2 regions of the Halobacillus litoralis genome follow, and region 2 is predicted to be linked to the other one. Evidence: a T-box and tRNA genes for the amino acid it is inferred to sense, from the RefSeq annotation. Region 2 holds a T-box; the other holds one or more tRNA genes.
What was found. The T-box of region 2 lies ahead of tyrS (tyrosine--tRNA ligase). A T-box ahead of a tRNA ligase gene usually reads a tRNA of that ligase, here a tRNA-Tyr.

Region 1: it has a tRNA-Tyr gene. The T-box ahead of tyrS (tyrosine--tRNA ligase) is inferred to sense a tRNA for this amino acid. The anticodon was not compared.

Annotation. Positions count from the first base shown of each region.
Region 1 covers NZ_CP129016.1:727,806-737,339, reverse strand. Annotated here, with positions in the region: gene LC065_RS03870 (hypothetical protein) at 1-10, shown strand, start outside; rRNA gene LC065_RS03865 (16S ribosomal RNA) at 483-2,048, shown strand; tRNA gene LC065_RS03860 (tRNA-Ile) at 2,134-2,210, shown strand; tRNA gene LC065_RS03855 (tRNA-Ala) at 2,219-2,294, shown strand; rRNA gene LC065_RS03850 (23S ribosomal RNA) at 2,461-5,373, shown strand; rRNA gene rrf (5S ribosomal RNA) at 5,464-5,577, shown strand; tRNA gene LC065_RS03840 (tRNA-Asn) at 5,621-5,695, shown strand; tRNA gene LC065_RS03835 (tRNA-Thr) at 5,699-5,770, shown strand; tRNA gene LC065_RS03830 (tRNA-Glu) at 5,792-5,866, shown strand; tRNA gene LC065_RS03825 (tRNA-Val) at 5,873-5,948, shown strand; tRNA gene LC065_RS03820 (tRNA-Thr) at 5,961-6,036, shown strand; tRNA gene LC065_RS03815 (tRNA-Tyr) at 6,053-6,138, shown strand; tRNA gene LC065_RS03810 (tRNA-Gln) at 6,247-6,321, shown strand; tRNA gene LC065_RS03805 (tRNA-Lys) at 6,359-6,431, shown strand; tRNA gene LC065_RS03800 (tRNA-Gly) at 6,448-6,522, shown strand; tRNA gene LC065_RS03795 (tRNA-Ala) at 6,526-6,598, shown strand; gene rocF (arginase) at 6,909-7,811, shown strand; gene LC065_RS03785 (aspartyl-phosphate phosphatase Spo0E family protein) at 7,823-8,017, opposite strand; gene sigW (RNA polymerase sigma factor SigW) at 8,180-8,743, shown strand; gene LC065_RS03775 (zf-HC2 domain-containing protein) at 8,759-9,415, shown strand.
Region 2 covers NZ_CP129016.1:2,032,352-2,041,885, reverse strand. Annotated here, with positions in the region: gene LC065_RS10260 (sensor domain-containing diguanylate cyclase) at 1-79, opposite strand, end outside; gene rpsD (30S ribosomal protein S4) at 697-1,299, shown strand; gene tyrS (tyrosine--tRNA ligase) at 1,466-2,734, opposite strand; T-box leader at 2,825-3,035, opposite strand; gene LC065_RS10245 (transglycosylase domain-containing protein) at 3,156-5,705, shown strand; gene LC065_RS10240 (hypothetical protein) at 5,702-6,334, shown strand; gene LC065_RS10235 (GNAT family N-acetyltransferase) at 6,463-7,107, shown strand; partial or broken gene LC065_RS10230 (acetoin utilization AcuB family protein) at 7,112-7,759, shown strand; gene LC065_RS10225 (acetoin utilization protein AcuC) at 7,756-8,928, shown strand; gene motS (flagellar motor protein MotS) at 8,974-9,534, opposite strand, start outside.

The DNA.
Region 1 (9,534 bases), 1.3 Mb from region 2:
GCAGAATTAATGCTATAATCATTTCAGCTTATCAATAATGCTAAAGGTCAGAAACTAAGCCCTGAAAGTAGATCAGGGCTTTTATTATGCGCCTTTGCTCGATAAAATAACTTTTTTAAATGAATTTCAAAAAAAGCATTGCTTTTCTTTTTTAGTCTGTGATATATTATTAAACGTTGTCGGAAAACAAAACAGCGCAGCGGAAACAAACGAATTACTTCAAAAAAGTTGTTGACACTGCAAGGCAGGCATGATAAATTATTAAATGTCGCCAAAACGACATCAAAAAACATCACAAAAAAAGTTGTTGACATAAACAACCGAAAGTGATAAACTGATTGAGTCGCTGACAAAGCGGCGAGCAAAACATTTGATCTTTGAAAACTGAACGAACCAACCAGTACGTCAAAACATTTCTTCTTTATAGAAGAGATTTGAAACAAAGCACATTCGGTGTGCAAATGAGCAAGTCAAACTTAACTTTTATGGAGAGTTTGATCCTGGCTCAGGACGAACGCTGGCGGCGTGCCTAATACATGCAAGTCGAGCGCGGGAAGCGAGTGGATCCCTTCGGGGTGAAGCTCGTGGAACGAGCGGCGGACGGGTGAGTAACACGTGGGCAACCTGCCTGTAAGATCGGAATAACCCCGGGAAACCGGGGCTAATGCCGGGTAATACTTTCTTTCGCATGAAGGAAAGTTGAAAGATGGCTTCTCGCTATCACTTACAGATGGGCCCGCGGCGCATTAGCTAGTTGGTGAGGTAACGGCTCACCAAGGCGACGATGCGTAGCCGACCTGAGAGGGTGATCGGCCACACTGGGACTGAGACACGGCCCAGACTCCTACGGGAGGCAGCAGTAGGGAATCTTCCGCAATGGACGAAAGTCTGACGGAGCAACGCCGCGTGAACGATGAAGGTCTTCGGATCGTAAAGTTCTGTTGTTAGGGAAGAACAAGTACCGTGCGAATAGAGCGGTACCTTGACGGTACCTAACGAGGAAGCCCCGGCTAACTACGTGCCAGCAGCCGCGGTAATACGTAGGGGGCAAGCGTTGTCCGGAATTATTGGGCGTAAAGCGCGCGCAGGCGGTTCCTTAAGTCTGATGTGAAAGCCCACGGCTCAACCGTGGAGGGTCATTGGAAACTGGGGAACTTGAGGACAGAAGAGGAGAGTGGAATTCCACGTGTAGCGGTGAAATGCGTAGATATGTGGAGGAACACCAGTGGCGAAGGCGACTCTCTGGTCTGTTTCTGACGCTGAGGTGCGAAAGCGTGGGTAGCAAACAGGATTAGATACCCCTGGTAGTCCACGCCGTAAACGATGAGTGCTAGGTGTTAGGGGGCTTCCACCCCTTAGTGCTGAAGTTAACGCATTAAGCACTCCGCCTGGGGAGTACGGCCGCAAGGCTGAAACTCAAAGGAATTGACGGGGGCCCGCACAAGCGGTGGAGCATGTGGTTTAATTCGAAGCAACGCGAAGAACCTTACCAGGTCTTGACATCCTTGGACAACCCTAGAGATAGGGCTTTCCCTTCGGGGACCAAGTGACAGGTGGTGCATGGTTGTCGTCAGCTCGTGTCGTGAGATGTTGGGTTAAGTCCCGCAACGAGCGCAACCCCTAATCTTAGTTGCCAGCATTTAGTTGGGCACTCTAAGGTGACTGCCGGTGACAAACCGGAGGAAGGCGGGGATGACGTCAAATCATCATGCCCCTTATGACCTGGGCTACACACGTGCTACAATGGATGGTACAAAGGGCAGCGAAGCCGCGAGGTGTAGCAAATCCCATAAAACCATTCTCAGTTCGGATTGCAGGCTGCAACTCGCCTGCATGAAGCCGGAATCGCTAGTAATCGCGGATCAGCATGCCGCGGTGAATACGTTCCCGGGCCTTGTACACACCGCCCGTCACACCACGAGAGTTGGCAACACCCGAAGTCGGTGAGGTAACCTTTTTGGAGCCAGCCGCCGAAGGTGGGGCCAATGATTGGGGTGAAGTCGTAACAAGGTAGCCGTATCGGAAGGTGCGGCTGGATCACCTCCTTTCTAAGGATATAACGGAAACGTACTGTGTTGGTTGTTCAGTTTTGAGAGATCAAACTATGAAAATATGATCTTCCTTTAATTGGATGGGCCTGTAGCTCAGTTGGTCAGAGCGCACGCCTGATAAGCGTGAGGTCGGTGGTTCAAGTCCACTCAGGCCCACCATTCAAAAAGGGGCCTTAGCTCAGCTGGGAGAGCGCCTGCTTTGCACGCAGGAGGTCAGCGGTTCGATCCCGCTAGGCTCCACCATTTAAATGTTACACCTAAACACAAGAATCTATTTTGTGTTTTATATTCAACCCTGAATAAGGGCGTGAACCTTGAAAACTGGATAAGGAATCATTGTTTCATCTAACGATGAGACAATTGATGACAAGACATCTAATTGAAATTGTAAACGTCTTTTCACGAAGATAGTTAAGTGAATAAGGGCGCACGGTGGATGCCTTGGTACTAGGAGCCGATGAAGGACGGGACTAACACCGATATGCTCCGGCGAGCCGTAAGTAGGCTTTGACCCGGAGATTTCCGAATGGGGAAACCCACTGTTCGTAATGGAACAGTATCCTATACTGAATACATAGGTATAGGCAGGCACACCCGGGGAACTGAAACATCTAAGTACCCGGAGGAAGAGAAAGCAAACGCGATTTCCCAAGTAGCGGCGAGCGAAACGGAATCAGCCCAAACCAGAAAGCTTGCTTTCTGGGGTTGTAGGACACTCCATTGGAGTTACCAAAGAGGAAGATAGGCGAATCGATCTGGAAAGGTCAGCCAGAGCAGGTAACAGCCCTGTAGTCGAAATCTTTCTCTCTCCGGAGTGGATCCTGAGTACGGCGGAACACGAGGAATTCCGTCGGAATCCGGGAGGACCATCTCCCAAGGCTAAATACTCCCTAGTGACCGATAGTGAACCAGTACCGTGAGGGAAAGGTGAAAAGCACCCCGGAAGGGGAGTGAAAGAGAACCTGAAACCGTGTGCCTACAAGTAGTCGGAGCCCGTTAATGGGTGACGGCGTGCCTTTTGTAGAATGAACCGGCGAGTTACGACCGTATGCGAGGTTAAGCAGCAGAAGCGGAGCCGCAGCGAAAGCGAGTCTGAATAGGGCGAGTGAGTATGCGGTCGTAGACCCGAAACCGTGTGATCTACCCATGTCCAGGTGAAGGTCAGGTAACACTGACTGGAGGCCCGAACCCACGTAAGTTGAAAATTACGGGGATGAGGTGTGGGTAGGGGTGAAATGCCAATCGAACACGGAGATAGCTGGTTCTCTCCGAAATAGCTTTAGGGCTAGCCTCAGAATAGAAAGTCATGGAGGTAGAGCACTGATTGGACGAGGGGCCCCTATCGGGTTACCGAATTCAGTCAAACCGAATGCCATAGACTTTGTTCTGGGAGTCAGACCGTGGGTGATAAGGTTCATGGTCGAGAGGGAAACAGCCCAGACCGCCAGCTAAGGTCCCAAAGTGTGTGTTAAGTGGAAAAGGATGTGGAGTTGCTTAGACAACTGGGATGTTGGCTTAGAAGCAGCCATCATTCAAAGAGTGCGTAATAGCTCACTGGTCGAGTGACTCTGCGCCGAAAATGTACCGGGGCTAAACACACCACCGAAGCTGCGGATTGATCTTATGATCAGTGGTAGGAGAGCGTTCTAAGGGCCGTGAAGTCAGACCGTAAGGACTGGTGGAGCGCTTAGAAGTGAGAATGCCGGTATGAGTAGCGAAAAAAGAGTGAGAATCTCTTTCACCGAATGCCTAAGGTTTCCTGAGGAAGGCTCGTCCTCTCAGGGTTAGTCGGGACCTAAGCCGAGGCCGAAAGGCGTAGGCGATGGACAACAGGTTGATATTCCTGTACCACCTCCTTTCCGTTTGAACGACGGGGGGACGCAGGAGGATAAGGAGAGCGCGCCACTGGATGTGCGCGTCCAAGCAGTGAGACGGTCGGATAGGCAAATCCGTCCGGCAACGTCAAGCTGTGATGGGGAGGGAAATATAGTACCGAAGCTCCTGAGTTCACACTGCCAAGAAAATCCTCTAGTGAGGAAAGAGGTGCCCGTACCGCAAACCGACACAGGTAGGCGAGGAGAGGATCCTAAGGTGAGCGGGAGAACTCTCGTTAAGGAACTCGGCAAAATGACCCCGTAACTTCGGGAGAAGGGGTGCTCCTCTGCCGAGGAGCCGCAGTGAAAAGGCCCAAGCGACTGTTTACCAAAAACACAGGTCTCTGCGAAGCCGTAAGGCGAAGTATAGGGGCTGACACCTGCCCGGTGCTGGAAGGTTAAGGGGATGCGTTAGCTTATGCGAAGCGTTGAACCGAAGCCCCAGTAAACGGCGGCCGTAACTATAACGGTCCTAAGGTAGCGAAATTCCTTGTCGGGTAAGTTCCGACCCGCACGAAAGGTGCAACGACTTGGGCACTGTCTCAACGAGAGACCCGGTGAAATTATACTATGTGTGAAGATGCACATTACCCGCGACAGGACGGAAAGACCCCGTGGAGCTTTACTGTAGCCTGATATTGAATGTTGGTACAGCTTGTACAGGATAGGTAGGAGCCTTGGAAGCCGGAGCGCTAGCTTCGGTGGAGGCGCTGGTGGGATACTACCCTGGCTGTACGGACATTCTAACCCAGGACCGTAATCCGGTCCGGAGACAGTGTCAGGTGGGCAGTTTGACTGGGGCGGTCGCCTCCCAAAAGGTAACGGAGGCGCCCAAAGGTTCCCTCAGAATGGTTGGAAATCATTCGCAGAGTGTAAAGGCACAAGGGAGCTTGACTGCGAGACCTACAAGTCGAGCAGGGACGAAAGTCGGGCTTAGTGATCCGGCGGTTCCGCATGGAAGGGCCGTCGCTCAACGGATAAAAGCTACCCCGGGGATAACAGGCTTATCTCCCCCAAGAGTCCACATCGACGGGGAGGTTTGGCACCTCGATGTCGGCTCATCGCATCCTGGGGCTGTAGTCGGTCCCAAGGGTTGGGCTGTTCGCCCATTAAAGCGGTACGCGAGCTGGGTTCAGAACGTCGTGAGACAGTTCGGTCCCTATCCGTCGTGGGCGTTGGAAATTTGAAAGGAGCTGTCCTTAGTACGAGAGGACCGGGATGGACACACCGCTGGTGTACCAGTTGTTCCGCCAGGAGCATCGCTGGGTAGCTACGTGTGGTCGGGATAAGTGCTGAAAGCATCTAAGCATGAAGCCCCCCTTGAGATGAGATTTCCCTTACCTATAAGGTAATAAGATCCCTCAGAGACGATGAGGTTGATAGGTCCGAGGTGGAAGCGTGGTGACACGTGGAGCTGACGGATACTAATGGATCGATGACTTATCTATCTGATTTCAATCATTCGTGAATGACAATTGCTTTTCAAACAAGATGTTTCCTTATCCAGTTTTGAGGGTTCACCTCAAACTTTATATTGATGTGGTGGTGAAGGCGAAGAGGTCACACCTGTTCCCATGCCGAACACAGCAGTTAAGCTCTTCAGCGCCGATGGTAGTCGGGTTTACCCCCGTGAGAGTAGGACGCCGCCACATTGATTCTCTTTCCTTATTAATGCTTTTGATGAATGAACATTATTCCAACGTAGCTCAGTGGTAGAGCAATCGGCTGTTAACCGATCGGTCGTAGGTTCGAATCCTACCGTTGGAGCCACTTGCTTCCATAGCTCAGTGGTAGAGCACTTCCATGGTAAGGAAGGGGTCGCCGGTTCAAATCCGGCTGGAAGCTCTGAGAAACTATCAAACACATGGCCCGTTGGTCAAGTGGTTAAGACACCGCCCTTTCACGGCGGTAACACGGGTTCGAATCCCGTACGGGTCACCACTTATCGGAGGATTAGCTCAGCTGGGAGAGCACTTGCCTTACAAGCAAGGGGTCGCAGGTTCGAACCCTGCATCCTCCACCATTAAATTCATAAGCCGGCCTAGCTCAACTGGCAGAGCAACTGATTTGTAATCAGTAGGTTGGGGGTTCAAGTCCTCTGGCCGGCACCACTTATTTAGTCAAAGTGGAGGGATAGCGAAGTTGGCCAAACGCGGCGGACTGTAAATCCGCTCCCATCGGGTTCGTAGGTTCGAGTCCTACTCCCTCCACCATTTTTTCATTGACGATAACGGCTGACATTCATGATCAGCTATTTTTTATGAAAATAAACATTCCTTGTATAATGATCTTTTGATGGTCAATACTATTTTTGTAACTGTTGGGCCATAGCCAAGCGGTAAGGCAACGGTTTTTGGTACCGTCATGCGCTGGTTCGAATCCAGCTGGCCCAGCCATTTTTTTAAGATGTTATACTGGAAGTCATTTTATTATGAGCCATTAGCTCAGCTGGTAGAGCATCTGACTTTTAATCAGAGGGTCGAAGGTTCGAATCCTTCATGGCTCATCTTTCAATTTTATATGCGGGAGTAGTTCAGTGGTAGAACACCACCTTGCCAAGGTGGGGGTCGCGGGTTCGAATCCCGTCTCCCGCTCCATACGGGGCCTTAGCTCAGCTGGGAGAGCGCCTGCTTTGCACGCAGGAGGTCAGCGGTTCGATCCCGCTAGGCTCCACTCTTTGAACCTGACATCAATCGTTGATGTCAGGTTTTTTATTTTTCCTTTTTTCCTTCCTCTGTTTCATTCGGGTCCGTCTGTTATGCGTATAGGTTCGATACTCTTTTCTATCGGTAATTATAAAAAAGTTTAGTACCTCGCCATCCAATCCAACCCATAATATGGTAAATGGGTCGAAACCTTGTAAACATGCATGATTACATACGTTTTCATACTGGTTTTCGTATATATATGCACAAACATGTCCAGTTGAGTCATAACGGGAAAAACGGATACAATTATAGTAGAGAAAAAAGGAGGAACTTTAATGAATAAACAGCTTTCAGTTATCGGTGTACCTATGGACCTTGGACAGATGCGTCGAGGCGTGGATATGGGACCAAGTGCTATTCGTTATGCAGGTATGGTTGAACGTCTAGAGCAATTGAAATATAACATTGAAGATCTAGGGGACATTGAGATTCCTCGCCCAAAACATAATACAGATGAAAAACAGGATAATTTACGTAACTTGAATGAAATTGCCGAAGGAAGCCGTCGTCTTGCAAAAGCGGTAGATGAGGTAGTAGAAAATAAACGTTTCCCACTTGTACTTGGGGGAGATCATAGTATAGCTATGGGGACTCTTGCAGGAGTTGCGAAACATTATGAAAATCTTGGAGTCATCTGGTATGATGCTCACGGCGATTTAAACACAGGCGACAGCTCGCCTTCTGGTAACATTCATGGGATGCCATTAGCTGTAAGCTTAGGGATCGGCCACGAAAAATTGACGAGTATCCATGATTATGAACCGAAGATTAAACCAGAAAATATAGTGATTATCGGAGCACGTTCTCTCGATGAAGGAGAACGAGTGCTTATTGAAGAGAAGGGCATTAAAGTCTATACGATGCATGAAGTGGATCGTATGGGGATGACCCAAGTGATGGAAGAAACAGTGGATTATTTGAAAGATCGTACCGATGGGGTTCATTTAAGCCTGGACCTTGATGGACTGGACCCTAACGAAGCTCCTGGCGTGGGAACACCGGTAATGGGTGGATTAAGCTACCGTGAGAGTCACCTAGCTATGGAAATGCTTCATCAGTCAGGGATGATCACATCCGCGGAATTTGTAGAAGTGAATCCGATTCTCGATGAAAAAAATAAAACCGCTAGCGTAGCGGTAGGTTTAATGGGTTCTCTATTTGGTGAGAGCTTGAAATAAATAAACGATCCCTAGCAGTAACCCGCTCTTTGCAAGGTGGGTTGCTGTTTTTTATAGGTTGCTTCATCGTATTCATTTAACAGGTTATCTAATTTCACACTCACTTGTACGACTTCCGGCGAGCTCAACTTATGGAGGCTGGCTAAGCGAATCATTTCCATACGACAAGCTTCGATTTCTTTCTTCAAAGCGGACTCTCGCTGCATATTAAATTTCCTCCTAAGAAATTTTTTACATTTACAGCTTTATAACCGATACTAAAAAAAAGTTAAACTTATATTAGCTAAAAAAATATTAAATTTATGAAACTTTGTGGCGAGGTCATCCGTAAAGGTTATCGACCGCACGTATAGCGGAGGTATTAGAAGATGGAAACCATGATTAAGCAAAAAATAAAAGAAGTGAAAAAAGGCAATCAATCCGCTTTCGAAGACATTGTATCTTTTTACCAGAATAAAGTTTTTCATATTTGTCTGCGAATGGTTGGGAACTCGTATGAAGCTGAAGACCTGGCCCAGGAAGCCTTTATTAGAGCCTACACGAATCTTCATACGTTTGATGAGAAACGGAAATTCTCCACTTGGTTGTATAGAATAGCAACGAATCTGTCGATTGACCGTATCCGTAAAAAAAAGCCGGACTATCATCTGGATGCAGAAGTGAAGGGGACGGAAGGGTTAGATATGTATTCGCAATTAGCTGCCGACCAAGCTCTACCTGAAGAAGAAGTGGAAAGCCTTGAATTACAGTCTTATATCCACAAAGAAATATTAGCGCTTCCTCCTAAATATCGTAGTGTCATTGTGCTTCGTTATTTAGATGAGCTTGCTCTTCAAGAGATTGCGGAGGTGCTTGATATTCCAGTAGGGACAGTTAAGACGAGGGTCCACCGAGGTAGAGAGGCTTTACGTAAGAGGCTTCGACATGTGTGAAGGAGTTGAGAGGGAATGAATTGCAAGAGAGAAGCCATTGAACTTATGCATAAGTATCTGGATGGTGAATTAAATAAAGAAGAAGAGAGACGATTGAGAGATCATTTACAAGGCTGCCAAAGCTGCCAACATCACTTTCATGAGTTAAAGAGAACGACCACTCTGATCAAGAACACCACACCTGTTTCTGCGCCGCCACGTTTTACTGCGAATGTGATGGCGAATTTGCCGAAAGAGAAGAAACGGAAGAACTACATTCGTAAGTTCCAGCGGCACCCTTTGCTTACAGCTGCTGCTGTCTTTTTTATATTGATGTTCGGTGGCATATTTACCGAATGGAATCAGGACCAGCAAGTGACGGTATCTAAGCAGGAGAATCTGGAAATACGTGATCATACGGTCATTGTACCGGAAGGCGTTACGGTTGAAGGGGATTTAGTTGTTAGAAATGGAGACTTGCGGATCGACGGAAAAGTCGATGGGGACATTACCCTGATCAATGGAGACATTCTTAACACCCCATCCGGACAAGGAGGAAAAAATGATGAACTTGACCGGAACAATCTCAGAGCCTATTCAGGGGAATTGACCGAAGTGAACCAGGTTTACGAATGGGTCTGGTATCATACGAAGAAAACTTTCAAGGCGATTTTCTCATTTGAGTCGGATTAAATAAAGCAAGGAGGCCAACGCTTCCTTGCTTTATTTTATTGAACAGAAAGGAGCATAAGTTTCCCTGAAACAACCAAAATGGTACAGAACCGTATAGGTCTGTCGTCAGGACGGTATGT
Region 2 (9,534 bases):
GTGATTCTGAAATAAGATATTGGAACAAAAGACTTTGTAGTTTTTCTACTCTCTTTTTCATGAGGGATTGGACAATCATTCGACTCACCTATCTTCCCTAACAAATGATTTGAGTATATTGTACCATTACTTTAATCACAAATACGACCATGAATATGTAAAAATATATCATTATTAACTGTATGTTCAATATTATAGCACTCTATTTCTGTATGTTCGGAATCATCCAACATTGAACCTTACCCTTATAAGACTTGGTCCTTTTTTTCTAATGCGGACAACCCTTTGGTACAATCGTGTAGAGCATGCGGAATTTCCAGGGATATAAGGTTACAGGAAAATTGTACTTAAGATGATTCAGAGATCGCTTTCCCTCATTACCAGCTGAAGTTTCTGCCCTAAATGTATATATATAGAATGTTGATCAAGTATTCCATTTTCCTCTTACCCATACATATCTATATTTTTCAGATCACCCCCTTGACTTCCATCTCTAATAAGATTACAATATTCGTTGTGTAAAATAAATGGCAGCCTATGTGAACCACCATTGTCATCATTTTGTTCCTCTCTTTGAGGTGCATCGTGTAACTCTCTGCTGCTGGGGCGAAGGTGCATGAAAACATAATGAGCAATGACCGAAGGGACACACTGTTTTTATTTTATGCAAAATAAAATAAAAAGGAGGAAATTCCTATGGCACGTTATACAGGTCCAACCTGGAAAAAATCACGTCGTTATGGTATTTCTTTAAGCGGAACTGGTAAGGAGCTTGAAAAGCGCCCTTACGCTCCTGGACAACACGGTCCAAACCAACGTAAAAAACTATCCGAATTCGGTCTTCAACTACAAGAGAAGCAGAAGCTTCGTTTCATGTACGGTTTGACTGAGCGTCAATTCCGTCGCTTGTTTGAAGAAGCGGGTAACATGAAAGGGATCCACGGTGAAAACTTCATGATCCTTCTTGAATCCCGTTTGGATAATATCGTTTACCGTCTAGGTCTAGCTCGTACGCGCAACCAAGCTCGTCAGCTAGTTACTCACGGTCACGTTACAGTAGATGGCGGTCGCGTTGATATCCCATCTTACCGCGTAGCTCCTGGTCAAATGATCAGCCTTCGCGAAAAATCTCAAAAGCTTAACGTCGTAGAAGAAGCGATCGAAGTAAACAACTTCGTACCAGAATATCTTACTTTCGACGAAGACAAGCGTGAAGGAACGTACACTCGTTTCCCTGAGCGTTCTGAGCTTCCTTCTGAAATCAACGAAGCTCTTATCGTTGAATTCTACTCTCGTTAATTTCTGCTTTTGCAGAATGGCGACAAAGCACCTTTGGAATGTGAATTACATTTCAAAGGTGCTTTTTTATGTCTTAACATTATACAGAAAAGGAAGTACACTCCTTCCCTTTTCATAAGTGCTCAAAAATAAAGAGGCAGGCCTCAACGGCCTGCCTCTTTATTTTTTATTGGAATTTAATTAAAAAGTACTTTTTCTTCCCGCGACGAATAATGGTAAAGCGATCCTCAATACGATCTTCCTCACTGATCGTGTGTTTCAGATCCTGATTACGTTCTCCGTTAATATAAACAGCACCATTGCCGATATCCTCCCGCGCTTGACGCTTAGAAGAGGAAATGCCTGCGTTCACAAGTAGTTCCAGCAGCTGTGGTTCTTTTTCTTCGGAATGGTAAGTCGGAACATCTTTAAACCCTTGCTCAATTTCTGCACCCGATAAAGCCTTGATATCTCCACTGAATAAAGCAGCAGAAATGCGCTCCGCCTGTTTCAAAGCTTCCTCATCATGGACGAGCTTTGTCATTTCTTCAGCTAGACGACGTTGAGCCACACGTTTTTCCGGTTGAGCTTCTACTTCTTTTTCAAGTTCAGAAATTTCATCTAAGCTCAAGAACGTGAAATACTTCAGGAAGCGGATGACATCACGATCATCTGCGTTGATCCAGAATTGATAGAATTCGTAAGGGGACGTTTTCTCAGGATCAAGCCAGATTGCACCGCCAGCTGTCTTCCCGAACTTTGATCCATCGGCTTTCGTAATTAATGGAACAGTCAAACCATAGGCTTCCACTTCTTCTTCTCCAGCTGCAGATCGTCTCAGCAGTTCAAGACCGGCTGTAATGTTCCCCCACTGATCGCTTCCACCGATTTGAAGCGTGCAATTTTCTTTTTGATACAACTGTTGGAAGTCAAGAGACTGCAGGATCATGTATGAGAATTCTGTATAGCTGATTCCCTGCTCAATGCGGGACTCTACAGAATCTTTCGCCAACATATAGTTGATGCCAAAATGTTTTCCTGTATCCCGAAGGAAATCAATGATGGTCATTTGAGATAACCACTCATGGTTATTTCGCGCAACCGCTGCATTTTCACCTTCATCAAAATTAAGGATTCTCGCTAATTGTTCTTTGATACTCTCACTGTACCCTTGAACGACCTCTGCACTGTTCAGCTGCCTTTCACTTGAGCGGCCACTCGGGTCCCCGATCATGCCTGTACCGCCGCCAACAAGGGCAATCGGACGATGCCCTGCTTGTTGGAACCTTTTCAACATGAGAACTGGAAGCAGATGTCCAATATGCAGACTATCCGCTGTCGGATCAAAGCCACAGTATAACGTTACCTGTTCTGTTTCAAGGTGCTTTTTCAATCCTTCTTCGTCTGTCATCTGGTTGATTAAACCACGTTGTTGCAAGTCCTTCAAAATATCCATTGGATCACTCCTCAATCTGTTATAAGTAGACTTGTGCTAAGGTCTAAGAGATGAATTTTCTGAAAACAAAAAAGACCTCATCCCCTTGTATAAAGGGACGAGGTCTCGCGGTACCACCCTTGTTGCACATACGTATCATGTGCCACTCCGATCGATAACGGCATTTCACCGTCTTCTGATTCATACCAGAAGAATGCTCCAGGAGGTCGTAATTCAAAAACAATTGTGTACCGGCTCTCACCCGCCGCCGATTCTCTGAGACAGGGAATTGTTTTTTACTCCAGTCCTTCAACGCACATATATTCATCTACGTATATATTTATCACAACATAATCCAAAAAGCAATAAACCAGGGGTAGAATTATATCCTATCTCCCCTGGGTGTGTTATAATATTGGTGGATTTTTTAGGAGGTATTATCATGTCTAATAAACCGGAAAACGGGCGAAAGAAGCTGGATATACGCTCTTTATGGCAGAGTGGCACCATCCAGAAAAATGGCCGGATCACCTATGATGTCGTATGGAACGTCATCTTATTTTTTATCATCATCGGTGTTATCGGGTTATTCTTCGCAGGTGGTGTAGGCGCCGGCTATTTCGCTTCTCTTGTGAAAGATGAAGAAGTCAGAAGTGAAGAGCAGATGAAAGAAACGATTTATAACTATTCAGAAACCTCGACCATGTTCTTCAACGATGAAAAAACAGAGATTGGAGATGTCAGATCGGATCTCTATCGTGAAGAAGTCCAATTAGAGCAGATTAATGAACATTTGAGAAATGCTGTAATTGCGACAGAAGATGAATATTTCGGGGAACACAAAGGTGTGGTTCCGAAAGCGGTTATGCGGGCTGTTGTTCAGGAAGTAACCAACTCCTCCGTCAAGACAGGTGGAAGTACCTTGACCCAACAGCTGGTCAAAAACCAAATCCTGACGAACGAAGTATCATTTGAACGTAAAGCCAAAGAAATGCTGCTGGCACTGAGAATTGAACGATTCCTTGATAAAGATGAGATTTTGGAAGCCTATTTAAACATCGTACCTTTTGGCAGAAATGCGAATGGTCAAAATGTGGCAGGCGTACAAACAGCCGCCCAAGGTATTTTTGGTGTGGATGCCAAAGACTTAACATTGGCTCAATCCGCTTTTATTGCAGGATTACCTCAATCCCCGTTCGGATATACTCCTTTTTATAATGATGGAACGATTAAAGAACCAGAAAACTTAGAAGCGGGAATCGACCGTATGCACGAAGTTCTGGAACGTATGCATGAGGCTGGGTACATCACCCAGGCAGAGTATGATGAAGCGATGAAGTTCCAGATTAATGAAGAAACGTTAACAGATCCAAAAGCTACGGTTTTAGGGACATATCCTGCTATTAACCAGGAAGTCCAAGGTAGAGCGAAAGCATTCATTAAAGATTACTTAATGAAAGAAAACGGTCATACCGAAAAAGACCTTGCAGAAGACGAAGAGTTAAGTGAGGAATATGAGACGATGGCAGAGAGTGAACTTTCTGCCGGGGGATACCAGATTCATACCACACTAGACAAAGAAGTCTATGATGCTATGCAGAAAGTAAGAGATTCCTATACGGAAGGGAACTGGCCTTGGGGTAAAGAAACGGCATTGAACAGTGAAGGCCAGGAGGTAAAGGTTGACTCACCTCTCCAGCTGGGAAGTATGATTATTGAAAACTCTACAGGCAAGATTTATGGTTTCATCGGGGGTTATGATTTTGAAGAAGAAAATCTCAACCACGCAACACAGGCCCGCCGTTCAAACGGTAGTACTATGAAGCCGCTACTAGTATATGGACCTAGTTTTGATATGGGAGCAGCTCAACCTGGTTCTGTGATTGCAGATGTTCCGTTTTACTATAATAGCGGGAAGGAAGTTCGTAACTTCTCGAGAAACCATAGAGGGTTTGTTTCTGCACGTTATGCCCTTGCCAAATCTTATAACGTGCCTGCAGTAAAACAATACAAAAAAATTCAATCTCAAAAGCCTGTAGAAAACTATTTAGTTAAAATGGGAATGGAAGAGAACTTAGTTAAAGATGACTACACGAATGAGTCAATGGCACTTGGTGGGCTTAGGTACGGAATTACAGTTGAAAACAACGTAAACGCTTATGCTACATTTGGGAATAAGGGTAAATTCGTGGATGCATACATGATTGAAAAAATCGAAACAAAAGATGGAGAAACCATCTACGAACATGAAGTGGAAGAAACAGAAGTGTACAGTCCACAGGCAGCTTACCTTACTATTGATGTCATGCGGGATGTTTTGGAATACGGAACTGGTTCAAGAGTCCGCGGGTTACTGTACAATCGCGGCGTCGACTGGGCTGGAAAAACCGGGACATCACAATCAACCCGAGACTCCTGGTTTGTAGCTACGAACCCTAATGTTACAGTAGGCATGTGGACAGGTTTTGCGGAAGGAAACATGCAGCACTTGAACTACAACTCGCGTACGCAGGGCTTATGGGCGGACGTTGTCAATGCCGTGTCTGAACTCCGACCAGAGTTGATGATTCCAGAGAACGACTTTCAAAGCCCAGGTGGTTTAGTTACACGGTCTTATTGTGCAACATCAGGATTGCTGGCATCTGATCTATGTTCTTCTGTCGGTCTTGCCAAGAGCGATCTATACGACGCCGATTATGCTCCAACTAAAGTAGATGACAGTTTAATTAGCGGTGATTTTGTACGTGTCAAAGATCAACTGGTCGTAGCAGGTCCAAATACACCTGGTGAATTTATTATCGATGGTGGCGGAGTTACACTCAGCCCTGAATTCTTAGAAGAAAATGGATACACAAGTTCTGAAGTATTGAGAGAACTCTTGCCGAATTCAGGTGCATGGTCTAATGTGGCTCTCCCTTCCACAGAAAGTATCGGCTCCACAGCTTCATCCATTGATAATGATGGACAAGCACCAGCCGCACCAGGTCTGTGAGTGCTAGTGGATCGGCTCTTTCCTGGACACCATCATCCAGTAGCGATGTTGTCGGATACCGCGTCTACCGCGCTTCTACACCAGGAGGATCATTCACTCAAATTGGAAGTACGGTCGACAACTCCCTCGGGTTCTCAGGAGGAAGCGGAATTTATGCTGTAAGAGCCGTCGATTACTTCGGTCAATCTTCAGGATTATCCGGAACGACGACCGTAGGGAACCCAGGCGCACCAGAACCGTCAGAGGAGGAAGACACCTCTTCTAATGATTCTGGAGGAAATTCCAACTCAGGGAATGACTCTTCCAATAACGGATCTTCCAATGAAGGGGACGGTAACTCCAACGGTTCAAACGGAAATGATTCTGGAGATGGTGAAGGAAATTCAGGTGGTGGAGAGTCAAACGATGGTGATGGATCAGGAAACAATGATTCTGGTGACAGTGGATCCGAAGGTGATGACTCCGGAGAGGACTCTGGAGAGGACTCTGGAGGAGATGGTTCTGAAGGTGGAACTGGAGGAGATGGTTCTGGTTCCGGCTCCGGAGAAGGATCTGACGATGGTTCAGGAGGAAATGATTCTGGATCAGATGATGGATCAGATGATGGATCAGACTCTCAGGAAAATTAACAATGAATAAAAAATCCGATCGGCTTGCCGGTCGGATTTTTTATTCATCATGAAAAACAACCAGAGTTTCATGTATAATGGAGGAAATTAGTAAAGTTATCTATTAATCTATGACAGGTGGTGGCTGAATGAATCATGAAAAAACGTATAATTACGAGGCATTTGACACAAAACATGGACCTGTCATCGTAGAAGGTCCATTGCCCTCCGAAGATCTTGAGAAATACACATTCAACGAAGGTTTGACAGCCTTCCGTCCCCCAGAAAAACAATTCGAGGCCATTAAAGGAATTGCAGACTTTGAAGAAGGACGCATTATTATTGCAAGGCATAATGAAGAAATTGTCGGGTATGTAACCTACCTCCACCCTGACCCCCTGGAACGTTGGTCAGAAGGAAATATGGAAGACCTCATAGAGCTTGGAGCTATAGAAGTCATTCCAAGATTCCGCGGCTATCGTATCGGCTCGCGTCTATTAAGAGTCTCTATGATGGATGAGTATATGGAAAATTACATCATTATTTCTACCGAATACTATTGGCACTGGGATCTTAAAGGTACGGGACTGAACATTTGGGATTATCGAAAAGTCATGGAAAAAATGATGGCAGCAGGAGGACTGACCCCCTCCCCGACCGATGATCCGGAAATTATATCCCACCCTGCAAACTGCTTGATGGTGAAAATAGGACGCCATGTTCCCGAAACTTCTGTTGAACAATTTGATAAATTAAGGTTCTTAACTAGACACCAATATCGAATGAGGAGGTAGTTATATGTTAGTGGAAGAAATTATGAAAGAGAAAGTTATCACACTTTCCCCTGAAGAAACCATTGAGAAAGCACTGAAACTCCTTCATGAACATCACATTCGTCATATCCCGATTATCAGCGAAGAAAATGAAGTCATTGGAATCGTCTCAGATCGCGATGTAAGAGATGCCAGTCCATCAACCTTTGAAAAAGAAACCGATCATGATGAGCTGAAGAATCCGATTCGCTCCATCATGACCTCGCCCGTGACGACGGTCCATCCTCTGGATTTTGTAGAAGAAGTGGCTTCAATTTTTTATGAGCAGGAAATTGCCTGTGTACCCGTGACTCGCGATGAAAAGCTGGTCGGAATTATTACTGAAAAAGATATGTTGTACACGCTCATTCAACTAACGGGTACGCACGTCCAAAGTTCCCAAATTGAAGTGAAAGTGATTAACAAACCATGAATACTCCCCCAAGTCACTCAAGTATTCGGTAAAAGGAAAGTAAATATCAGCTCTGTGCTGATCTATCCTTATAAACCTGACCCTAAATACAAAATCATTGTCGTAAGAATCCAAACAATGAACCCCTTGCCTACGATCGAGGATTTAAAATCTGAAGGTTACGAAGTTCTGTGGCCTCAAATGCCAGGGATTCCAACATGACGTGTCATGCTGGTTTCGTCTACTCCGAAGAATTTACGACGTACCGTTTCCGTGACGATCACCCTTTCAATCAAATGCGTGTGGTGATGACCAAAGAATTGTTAGAAGCTGCAGGTGCATTATCTGACAAGGACATTATTGCTCCCCGTCTGGCTACAGAAGAGGAGTTATCGCTCGCGCATAGTAAAAAGTATATTGAAGCTGTCAAGAAGGCTGGGCAAGGGTTATTGACAGAAGATGAGGGTATGGAATATGGCATAGGCACCGAAGATACTCCGATCTTTAAGGGCATGCATAAAGCGTCTCAGCTACTCGTCGGGAGTACATTATCGGCAATCGATGCAGTCATGGAAGGAAACGTGAAGCACGCATTGAACCTGGGCGGTGGCTTGCATCACGGTTTTGAACGTAAAGCCTCTGGATTTTGCATCTATAATGATGGTGCCGTAGGAATTAAATATATAAGAGAAAAATACGATGCTAAAGTCCTGTATGTGGATACCGATGCGCACCATGGCGATGGTGTACAGTGGGCTTTTTATGATGATCCGAACGTATGCACTTTTTCCATTCATGAAACAGGACGATACCTCTTTCCTGGCACGGGAAACGTAAATGAGCGTGGACTGAAAGAAGGCTACGGTTATTCCTTTAATGTACCGATCGATGCCTTTACAGAAGATGAATCTTTTTTAAACGTTTATGAATCCGCTTTCAGGGAAATTGTCGATTTCTTCAAGCCAGATGTCATTGTCACACAAAATGGCGCCGATGCCCACCATTTTGATCCTTTAACTCATTTATGCTCTACAATGAAAATTTACGAAGCCATTCCCAAATTGGCACATGAACTCGCTCACGAATACTGTGAAGGTAAGTGGATTGCTCTCGGAGGGGGCGGATATGACATCTGGAGAGTCGTTCCACGGGCGTGGGCACAAATTTGGAAGGTGATGAATGACCAAACCCCTTTCCAAGGTTCCTTACCAGTGGAATGGGTACAAAAATGGCAAAAGGAAGCTCCTGTGAACTTGATGGAAACATGGCATGATCCGCCAGGTGCTTTCAAGCCTATTCCACGGCGAGAAGAAATAACGGAAAAGAACAAAAAAGTGTTAGCAAAGGCCTTACAATTAATCCATAATCAAAAAAAGTTTAATTCTATGTAAAAACGAAAAAAGCCACTACTTTTTCAGTAGTGGCTTTCCTTTTTATTAAGTAGAGGGGCTTTCATAATCCGGATCAAGAATCACGATTTCAACTCTCCGGTTTTTACTCCAATTCTCTTCTGAATCATTCGGTGCTATCGGCCTTGTTTCTCCATAAGCCACAGCAGTAAAACGTTCGGGTTCTAACCCTTCCGTATTTTGAATGATATACCGGATGACGCTGCTTGCTCTAGCTCCAGATAACTCCCAGTTAGAAGGATAACGATAAGTGTTGATTTGCCGGTTATCGGTATGACCTTCCACTTTAACGAAATTAGGAATATTCTTTAAGAGTTTCCCGACTTTAGCCAAAAAAGGTTTTGCCCCATCCAAAATTTCAGCACGGCTCGTTTCAAACAGCAATTGTTCTTCTAATACCAAAACGACACCCCGCTCTGTTTGAGTGGCAGCAATGATGTCACTGAGTTCGTTTTCTTCTAAATATTCATCGACTTCTTTTTTTAATTCTTCGAGATCTTCCGTCTGCTCAGCCTCATTAGATGCCACATGATCCGGGTTTTCTATGGGGTCTTCAAACTCATTATTTTTTTCCCCACTCTCTTGAAT